Regions from separate parts of the Xanthomonas arboricola pv. juglandis genome, predicted to be linked through region 3. Evidence: predicted binding sites of a transcription regulator. Region 3 holds the regulator's gene; each other region holds the start of a gene.
The links. Region 3 encodes HrcA, which represses chaperone genes, less so after heat shock. Its sites were predicted from a motif close to TTNGCACTCNNNNNNNNNGAGTGCNAA; they were not measured.
Positions count from the first base shown of each region.

Region 1: rpoH (RNA polymerase sigma factor RpoH) is a predicted target of HrcA. The motif match lies at 1,650-1,676, and genes of this name have one in related genera.
Region 2: KHN93_RS02995 (co-chaperone GroES) is a predicted target of HrcA. The motif match lies at 1,474-1,500, and genes of this name have one in related genera.

Region 1 is NZ_HG999362.1:4,406,028-4,409,302, reverse strand. It holds gene KHN93_RS19060 (response regulator) at 1-756, shown strand, start outside; gene ung (uracil-DNA glycosylase) at 762-1,487, shown strand; gene rpoH (RNA polymerase sigma factor RpoH) at 1,688-2,563, shown strand; gene KHN93_RS19045 (trimeric intracellular cation channel family protein) at 2,712-3,275, opposite strand, start outside.
Region 2 is NZ_HG999362.1:701,426-704,700, forward strand. It holds gene KHN93_RS02990 (endonuclease) at 1-1,119, opposite strand, end outside; gene KHN93_RS02995 (co-chaperone GroES) at 1,551-1,838, shown strand; gene groL (chaperonin GroEL) at 1,986-3,275, shown strand, end outside.
Region 3 is NZ_HG999362.1:1,833,142-1,836,416, reverse strand. It holds gene dnaK (molecular chaperone DnaK) at 1-187, opposite strand, end outside; gene grpE (nucleotide exchange factor GrpE) at 330-848, opposite strand; gene hrcA (heat-inducible transcriptional repressor HrcA) at 948-2,000, opposite strand; gene recN (DNA repair protein RecN) at 2,117-3,275, shown strand, end outside.

The DNA.
Region 1 (3,275 bases), 2.4 Mb from region 3:
GCCGATGTGTTGCAGCGCGATCTGCCCAACGTGCAGGTGATCGGCTGCTCCAGCATCGCCGAGGCGCGGCAGGCGCTGGAAGCCGGGGCGGTGGATCTGGTCACCACCTCGCTGTCGCTGCCCGATGGCGATGGCCTGACCCTGGCGCGCAGCGTGCGCGAAGCGGCCGGCCAGGCCTATGTGCCGGTGATCGTGGTCTCCGGCGATGCGCAGCAGCATCTGGTGGAGCGCCGCTTCACCGAATACGTCACCGATTATTTCGACAAGGCGCTGGGCCACGAAGCCCTGGCGACCTTCATCCGCGGCTATGTGCAGCCCGAGCCGGTGGTCGGCGCGACCGTGCTGTATATCGAGGACAGCCGCGTGGTGGCCGAGGCGACCAAGCGCATGCTCGAGCGGCAGAGCCTGAAGGTGGTGCATGTGCTCACCGCCGAGGATGCCTTCGCGCTGCTCACCGCCGAGTCGCTGGGCCGCACCGAGCGCCGCATCGACGTGGTGCTGACCGATGTAACCCTGAAGGGCGAGCTCAACGGCCGCGACGTGGTCGAGCGCATCCGCATCGACTTCGCCTACGGCAAGCGTCGCCTGCCGGTGCTGGTGATGACCGGCGACACCAATCCGCGCAACCAGTCCGAGCTGCTGCGCGCCGGCGCCAACGACCTGGTGCAAAAACCCATCGAAGAACGTCTGCTGGTGACCAAGGTGCTGTTCCAGCTGCGCCTGGCACGGCTCGAGGACCAGGCTGTCACGCTATGACCGAAGTGGCTGAAGTGGAAGCGCGTATCCAGCTGGAACCGTCGTGGAAGGCGCGGGTGGGCGATTGGTTGCTGCGCCCGGAAATGCAGGAGCTGTCCGCATTCCTGCGCCAGCGCAAGGCGGCCGGGGCGCGGGTGTTCCCGCCGGGCCCGCAGATCTTTGCGGCCTTCGACGCCACCCCGTTCGAGCAGGTCAAGGTGGTGATCCTGGGCCAGGATCCGTATCACGGTGAAGGCCAGGCGCATGGGCTGTGCTTTTCGGTGTTGCCCGGCGTACCGGTGCCGCCGTCGCTGCTCAACATCTACAAGGAGATCCAGGACGACCTGGGGATCGCGCGGCCGGACCATGGCTATCTGATGCCGTGGGCGCGCCAGGGCGTGCTGCTGCTCAATGCGGTGCTGACGGTGGAGCAGGGCCGTGCCGGCGCGCACCAGAACAAGGGCTGGGAAGGCTTCACCGACCATGTGGTGGAGACCCTCAACCGCGAGCGCGAAGGCCTGGTATTCCTGCTCTGGGGCAGCTACGCGCAGTCCAAGGGCAAGGTCATCGACCAGGCGCGCCATCGCGTGTTCAAGGCGCCGCATCCCTCGCCGTTGTCGGCGCATCGCGGCTTTCTGGGCTGCCAGCACTTCTCCAAGACCAACGAGCATCTGCAGCGCCGCGGGCTGGGCCCGATCGACTGGTCGCTGCCGCCGCGCAACGCGCTGGACACCACTTCGGCCAGCGGCTGAACGATACCGGCGCCGGCCCGTTTCGCGGCGTCTTTGTCACGGTCTGCGCAGGGCGGCGGTGGTAGCGTAGGTGCTCGAAGTCGGGGAGCTGCGCCGTAGAACGACGGCAACGCTAGAAGCCCGAACGTCCTATAAATGGAACGCTGGGAACTCTTTCTGTACCCGGCAGTCCAATAGTTCGACTGCTAAGATGGTGCCCTATGAACCAGATCACCTCGACTGCCCTAGTGGCAAACAATCTCCCGATTCCCAGTGCGCTCGGTTCGCTGGACGCCTACATCGGTGCCGTGCACCAGATCCCGGTGCTGTCGGTCGATGAGGAACAGAATCTTGCCCGTCGCTTCCGTGACGAGCTGGATCTGGACGCCGCGCGTGAGCTGGTCCATTCCCACCTGCGTTTCGTGGTGCACGTCGCTCGCGGCTACAACGGCTACGGCCTGCCGCTGGGCGACCTGATCCAGGAAGGCAATATCGGCCTGATGAAGGCGGTCAAGCGCTTCGACCCGGAAATGGGCGTGCGCCTGGTCAGCTTCGCGGTGCATTGGATCCGTGCGGAAATGCACGAGTTCATCTTGAAGAACTGGCGCATCGTCAAGGTCGCCACGACCAAGGCGCAACGCAAGCTGTTCTTCAACCTGCGCAAGTCCAAGACCCGCCTGGGCTGGCTCAATGCGTCCGAGGTGACTGCGGTCGCCAAGGACCTGAACGTCTCCGAGCGCGAAGTGATGGAGATGGAGTCGCGTCTGTCCGGTCGCGATATCGGCTTCGACGCCTCGTCCGACGAAGACGACGATCACGGCCCGCCGTCGCCGGTGAGCTACCTGGTCGCAAACGACGAAGATCCGTCGCAGGCCTACGAGCGTCACGACAGCGAAGACAATCAGCTGCAGCTGCTGCGCGAAGGCATGGCCGGCCTGGACACGCGCTCGCGCGATATCGTCAAGCGCCGCTGGCTGGACTCCGACTCCAAGGTGACGCTGCAGGAGCTGGCCGACGAGTACGGCGTGTCGGCCGAGCGTATCCGCCAGATCGAGGCGAATGCGCTGAAGAAGATGAAGGCACTGTTCGTGGCCTGATCCTTCGATCGTGCCCCAGGTGTTGCACAAACGGCCCGGTTTTCCGGGCCGTTTGCATGTGGGCTGCCGGTGCTGCGTCGAGTCCGACGACGCGTGGTGGTTCGTCATGGTCGCTCGCCGATGATCGACCGCGCTGCGCTCGCCCGCGCTATTCCGGCAGGCGCGCCACCGGCAGATGCCAGCCGTAGCGGATGGCCATGAAGCGCAGCCCGAAACAGACCAGCGCACCGGTCGCCAGCGACCAGGCCTGCGGTACCGCGAGCATGTGCCCGATCGCGACCAGGCCGCCACCGGCCAGCGCAGCGACCGCATACAGCTCGGCCTGCAGCACCACCGGCGTCCGCGCCACCAACAGATCGCGCGCGATGCCGCCGCCGATGCCGCTGAGCATGCCGAGCAAGGTCGCGCTGAGCGGGCTGAGCTGGTAGTCCAGCGCCTTGCTGGTGCCGTAGACCGCAAACAGCGCCAACCCGGCCGCGTCGAACAGCTGCACCGGGTTGCGCAGCCGTTCCACCGCCGCATGCCAGTAGAAACCGGCCACGCCGGCAAGGCAGGCGACCAGCAGGTACTGCGGATGCACCAGCGCGGCCGGCGGGGTGGCGCCGATCAGCACATCGCGCACGATGCCGCCGGACACCGCCGCCGCGCACGACAGCACCAGTACGCCGAACAGATCCAGGCGATTGCGCACCGCCACGGTCGCGCCGCTGAG
Region 2 (3,275 bases), 1.1 Mb from region 3:
CCGGCCGCTGTTGTTGGGATCCTCATCGGCCATTTCCAGGATGGTCCAGGTGCTGGTGCCCGAGCCGCTGTACGGATAGACCGTGTGGCCCTTGATCACCGTATGTAGCGAACAGCGCAGCTGGCTGGCATTGGCGGTGTTGACCCGCGAGTAATAACCGGTGCCGCCGCCGCTGGCGGTGGCCACGGTGAAGGCGATCGACTGGTTGGCGGCCGGGCTCAGCCCGCTGGCATCGCGGATGGCGCTGGCGGTGATCGCCAGGGTGCAACGCTCGCCGCCGACCAAGGCGGTGTTGGTGGACAGGCTGAAGCGGGTGCCGCTGGTCGGGTAGCTCAGCGCCACCGTGCCGGAGCTGGCGCAGCTCAGTGCGAAGGCGCCGCTGCTCAGCGTCACCGCCTCGCTGAAGCTCACGCTCAGGTCGCCGGCGGCGGGAAAGCCGGTCGCGCCCTGGGTCGGGGTGGTGCTGGTGATCGTCGGTGCGGCGCCGGTCTCGCCGCCACCGCCGCTGCCGTTGAAGCTCTGGCCGCGGTTGCACGCGCCAAAGGTCTGCGCCGACGAGCCGGCCCAGCTGAAGTTGGCCGCGCTGCTGCCGGTGCCGGTCAGTTGCAGCGAACTGCCGACCGCGCTGCTGTTGCTCTCGCTGACCGGCAGGTTCTGGCTGGTGATGCCGGCGGCGGGCCCGCCGCTGCCGGTGATGGCGCCTTCGTAACTGAGGAACTGCACCAGCTGCCCATTGGGGTCGACCAGCGCCACGCCGTCGTTGGGCCCGTTCTGCACGCCGTTGCTGGCGTAGCCCACCGTGGCCACGCGCACCTGGCTGCCGCAGCTGACCAGGCTGCCGGCCGGCATCGCCGTATTGGCGTAGACCGTGGCTGCGCCCGGTGTGCTGCCGTTGTACAGATAGATGCGGTAGCCGCTCAGCGATTCGCCGGCGGTGGCCACTACTTCCACCCCTTCGCCGCTGTCGCCGGAGGCGCCTGCGTCGTCGTAATGCAGTTCGTTGATGAACACCGCCGCGTGGGCGGTGGGGACGGCCAGCGCGAGCGCACAGGCCAGGGGAAGCGTGCAGCTGGGGGACCAGCGCAAGGGGAAAACACGGGCGGGGGACGGCAACCTCATCGACAGCTCCTTGTGATCGGGGAATGCGTGGCCGACTGTAAAACGTGCGCATGACAATCGGTGGAACCTGGTTCCATTTTTAGAGCGGCTGCTCCGGCGACTGCTCGGTGCGCACCGTCCGGCGTGCCAGTGGCTCGGTAGCTGGTCTCAGGCGCAGCTGGCGATTGCGCAGCCCGGTTCCCACCCGGCTGACCGTTGCCAGCGGGGCAATGCGCGCCAGGTCGTATCGGCCGCGTCGTGGCCCTGGCACGGAACTGCCCGGCGAAAATTTTTTGCCCCCAGCCCTTGAAAGCTGGCCACACAGCACAATCTCTGGCCCGCACCCGCTCTGTCGGGTTTTTTCCGCGCGCTGTGCTGGCAGTCGTCACATACGAGTGCTAACATCGCCGATAATTTCCAGACCAATCAATCACTTAAGAGGGTCTTTCTCTATGAGCATCAAGCCGCTTCACGACCGCGTTGTAGTCAAGCCGATCGAAGCCGACGAAGTTTCCGCCGGCGGCATCGTGATCCCGGACTCCGCCAAGGAAAAGTCCACCAAGGGTGAAGTCGTCGCCATCGGCGCCGGCAAGCCCCTGGACAACGGCAGCCTGCGCGCGCCGGTGGTCAAGGTCGGCGACAAGGTCATCTACGGCCAGTACGCCGGCAGCAGCTACAAGTCCGAAGGCGTCGAGTACAAGGTGCTGCGCGAAGACGACATCCTGGCCGTCATCGGCTGATCAGGCGCTATGCGCCGGGAATCGGGAGTTGGGAATCGGGAATGGGCAAAGCGGCTAACCCACTTCGCCATCCCACCCCGCCCCGATTCACGCTGTTGATCTGCCGATTCCCCATTCCCTATTCCCCATTTCCGGAGTTACATACAAATGGCTGCTAAAGACATTCGTTTCGGTGAAGACGCACGTACCCGCATGGTTCGTGGCGTCAACGTGCTTGCCAATGCCGTCAAGGCCACCCTGGGCCCGAAGGGCCGCAACGTCGTGCTCGAGAAGAGCTTCGGCGCGCCGACCATCACCAAGGACGGCGTTTCCGTCGCCAAGGAAATCGAACTGGCTGACAAGTTCGAGAACATGGGCGCGCAGATGGTCAAGGAAGTCGCTTCCAAGACCAACGACAACGCCGGCGACGGCACCACCACCGCCACCGTGCTGGCCCAGGCCCTGATCCGCGAAGGTGCCAAGGCTGTAGCCGCCGGCATGAACCCGATGGACCTCAAGCGCGGTATCGACCAGGCCGTCAAGGCTGCCGTCATCGAGCTGAAGAACATCTCCAAGCCCACCACCGACGACAAGGCGATTGCCCAGGTCGGCACCATCTCGGCCAACTCGGACGAATCGATCGGCAACATCATCGCCGAAGCGATGCAGAAGGTCGGCAAGGAAGGCGTGATCACCGTTGAAGAAGGCTCGGGCCTGGAAAACGAGCTGGACGTGGTCGAGGGCATGCAGTTCGATCGCGGCTACCTCTCCCCGTACTTCATCAACAACCAGCAGAGCCAGTCGGCCGACCTGGACGACCCGTTCATCCTGCTGCACGACAAGAAGATCTCCAACGTGCGCGACCTGCTGCCCGTGCTGGAAGGCGTGGCCAAGGCCGGCAAGCCGTTGCTGATCGTCGCTGAAGAAGTCGAAGGCGAAGCGCTGGCCACCCTGGTGGTCAACACCATCCGTGGCATCGTCAAGGTCGTGGCCGTCAAGGCACCGGGCTTCGGCGACCGTCGCAAGGCGATGCTGGAAGACATGGCCGTGCTGACCGGCGGCACCGTGATCTCCGAGGAAGTGGGTCTGGCGCTGGAGAAGGCCACGATCAAGGACCTGGGCCGCGCCAAGAAGGTGCAGGTTTCCAAGGAGAACACCACCATCATCGACGGCGCCGGCGACTCGGCCACGATCGAAGCCCGCGTTGGCCAGATCAAGACCCAGATCGAAGACACCTCGTCCGATTACGACCGCGAGAAGCTGCAGGAGCGCGTGGCCAAGCTGGCCGGTGGCGTTGCAGTGATCAAGGTCGGCGCGTCGACCGAAATCGAAATGAAGGAAAAGAAGGCCCGCGTCGAAGACGCCCTGCACGCCACCCGTGCAGCCGTCGAAGAAGGCGTGGTCCCGGGCGGCGGTGTGGCCCTGGTGCGTGCGCTGGTGGCCGTCGGTAACCTGACC
Region 3 (3,275 bases):
TCGGGTTGGTCACCGCCTGGCGCTTGGCCGAGGCACCGACCAGCACTTCGCCATCCTTGGTGTAGGCGACGATCGAAGGCGTGGTGCGGTCGCCCTCGGAATTTTCGATGACGCGGGCCTTGCCGCCGTCCATGATCGACACGCACGAGTTCGTGGTGCCGAGGTCAATACCAATGATCTTGCCCATGGATACGCTCCTGATGATTCTGTAGCTGTGTCCGGCGACGCCGGGTCTGGCTGAGATGTGGGGGTGGTGCGCAGGTGTTCAAGCCACCTGCACGAATCTGCGTTTCGCGCATGCGCCCGGCAGTTCAGCCGGGCGCTGCGGTTCAGTCGTGCTTGGCCACGACCACCAGGGCCGGGCGCAGCAGACGCTCGTTGAGCAGATAGCCTTTCTGGAACACCTGCACCACGTGGCCCGGGGCGATACCCTCGGCCTCGCCCTGGCTGATCGCCTGGTGCTGGTCCGGGTTGAACGGCTGGCCGACCGGGTCGAGCAGGGTCAGGCCGTTGTCGGCCGCCACCTTGAGCAACTGCTTGTAGGTCATGTCCAGGCCATCGCGCAGCGGGCTGGGCTCGGTGCCGGCCGCAGTCAGGCCGGCGTCCAGGCTGTCGAACACCGGCAGCAGCTCGCCCAGCAGCTTCTCGTTGGCGAACTTGCGTGCGTTCTCGACATCGCGGGCGATGCGCTTGCGCTGGTTTTCCAGATCGGCCCGCTCGCGCAGGGCATCGGCCTTGACCAGCGCGATCTCGCTGCGCAGCGACTCGATCTCGGCCTTGAGCGGATCGGTCTCGGGTGGGTTCTGGGACAGGTCTTCGGAGTCGAATTCGGGGTGGTCTTGGTTCATGTGCAGTTCCCGGGCAAGCGGAACGCCCGCCCCAACGTCACCCCGTATGTGGGCGCGCGCGCGCGTTTCAAGCAAAACGATCGTATCGATCGCTGCCGCTTATCGCGTGCCGGGCGGTTCCATGGCCGCGCCCAGCACCTGGGCGGCGGTCTGCACCAGCGGAATCACCCGGTCGTAGGCCATGCGTTTGGGCCCGATCACGCCCAGCACGCCCAGCACCTGGCCATTGGCGGCATACGGCGCGGTGACCAGCGAGACATCGTCCAGCGACACCATGCCGGTCTCTTCGCCGATGAAGATGCGCACGCCCGGCGCCTGGATGGTGCGTTCGAGCAGCTGCAGGATCTCGCGCTTGCTGGCGAAGGCCTCGAACAGCTCGCGCAGCCGGTCCAGGTCCGACAGGTCCTGCACGCCCATCAGGCGGGTCTGCCCGGCCATCACCATGTCGTCGGCGTCGGCCGGCACCAGCGCCTCGCTGGCCAGATCCACGCTATGCGCCAGCAGCTGCTCCATCTCGTTCTTGGCCATGCGCAGCTCGCGCAGCAGCGAGGCGCGGATGTCTGACAGCGCGCGCCCGGCAAATTGCGCATTGAGGTAATTGGCCACCCGCTCCAGCTCGGCCGGCTCGTAGGCCCGGCGCGGCTCGATCACCCGGTTCTGCACCTCGTTGTCGGCAAACACCAGGATCGCCAGCACCCGGCGCGCGTCCAGCGCCACGAAGTCGATATGCCGGAACGCGAACTGCTCGCGCCGCGGCGCACTGACCACGCCGACGAAATGGCTCATCGCCGACAGCATCTGCGAGGCGCTGCCCAGCAGCGACTGGGTGCCGTTGCCGCTGGCAAGCTCCGCGCGCAGGCGGCGCACTTCTTCCTCGCCGGGCGACTGCATCTGCACCAGGCTGTCGACGAATACCCGGTAACCGTGCGCAGTGGGCACCCGCCCGGCCGAGGTATGCGGAGAGCTGAGCAGCCCCACATCCTCCAGATCGGCCAGGATGTTGCGGATGGTGGCCGGGCTGACGTCCAGCCCCGCGTGCTGGGCCAGCGTCTTGGAACCGACCGGCTCGCCATCGCGGATATAGCGGGCAATCAGCGTCCGCAGCAGTTGGCGTGCGCGGGGATCGAGCGTTGGGGACTGTGACGCGCGCATGGGATCATCCGGTGAGACTGGGCATAGATAATGTCTGGCCCTGCGGTTGGCAAGCGTCTTATTCCCTGCCCGCCGCTCCCACCCTAAGCTTCCCCAAAGCGTTCACACTCGATCCCATGCTCAGACACCTCTCCATCAAGGATTTCGCCGTCGTCCGCGCCACCGAACTGGAATTCGGGCCAGGCATGACCGTGGTTTCCGGCGAAACCGGCGCCGGCAAGTCGCTGATGGTGGACGCGCTGGGCTTCCTGTCCGGGCTGCGCGCCGACAGCGGCGTGGTCCGCCACGGTGCCGATCGCGCCGAGCTGTCGGCCGAATTCCAGCTGCCGGCCCAGCACCCGGGCCTGACCTGGCTGTCGGACAACGAACTCGACGACGATGCGCAATGCCAGCTGCGCCGGATCATCCGTGCCGATGGCGGCTCGCGTGCCTGGATCAACGGCCGCCCGGTGACCTCTTCGCAACTGGCGGAGCTGGCCTCGCGGCTGGTGGAGATCCACGGCCAGCACGAACACCAGGCCCTAATGGCCCGCCACAGCCAGCTCGCCCTGCTCGACGCCTACGCCCGCAACGGCGCGCAGCGCGAGCAGGTGCGCCAGGCCAGCCAGCGCTGGCAGGCCCTGCTGGACGAGCGCGATGCGCTGTCCGCGCAGGGCGATGTCTCAGACCGCATCGGCTTCCTGGAACACCAGCTCAGCGAACTGGAACGCGAGGACCTGGATCCGGCCGCGATCGCCGCGCTGGACGTCAATCACCGCCGCCAGGCGCATGCCACCGCATTGATCGGCGCCTGCGACAGCGTGGCCCTGCAGCTCAATGGCGACGACGGCGCCTCCGCGCTGGGCCTGCTGCAGGACAGCCGCCACGACCTGGCGCGCGTGGCCGAGCACGAGCCACGCCTGGGCGAGGTCGATGCACTGCTGGACAGCGCCGTCATCCAGATCGAGGAGGCGCTGGCCCTGCTCGACCGCGTGCGCGACGACCTGGAGGCCGACCCGGCCCAGTTCGAGGCGATGGAGCGCCGGCTCGGCCGCCTGCACGATCTGGCCCGTAAGCACCGCGTCACCCCGGACGAGCTGGCCGCCCAGCGTGACCGCATGAGCCTGGAAGTGGAGAGCCTGCGCGGCGCCGACGAGCGCCTGCAGCAGCTGGACAAGCATATCGAGGCGGCAATCGGCGTCTGGCGCGGTGCGGCCAGCAGCCTCAGCGCCAGCCGCACCACCGCTGCCGAGGCCTTGTCGGCCGCCACCACCACGCTGATCGGCGAGCTGGGCA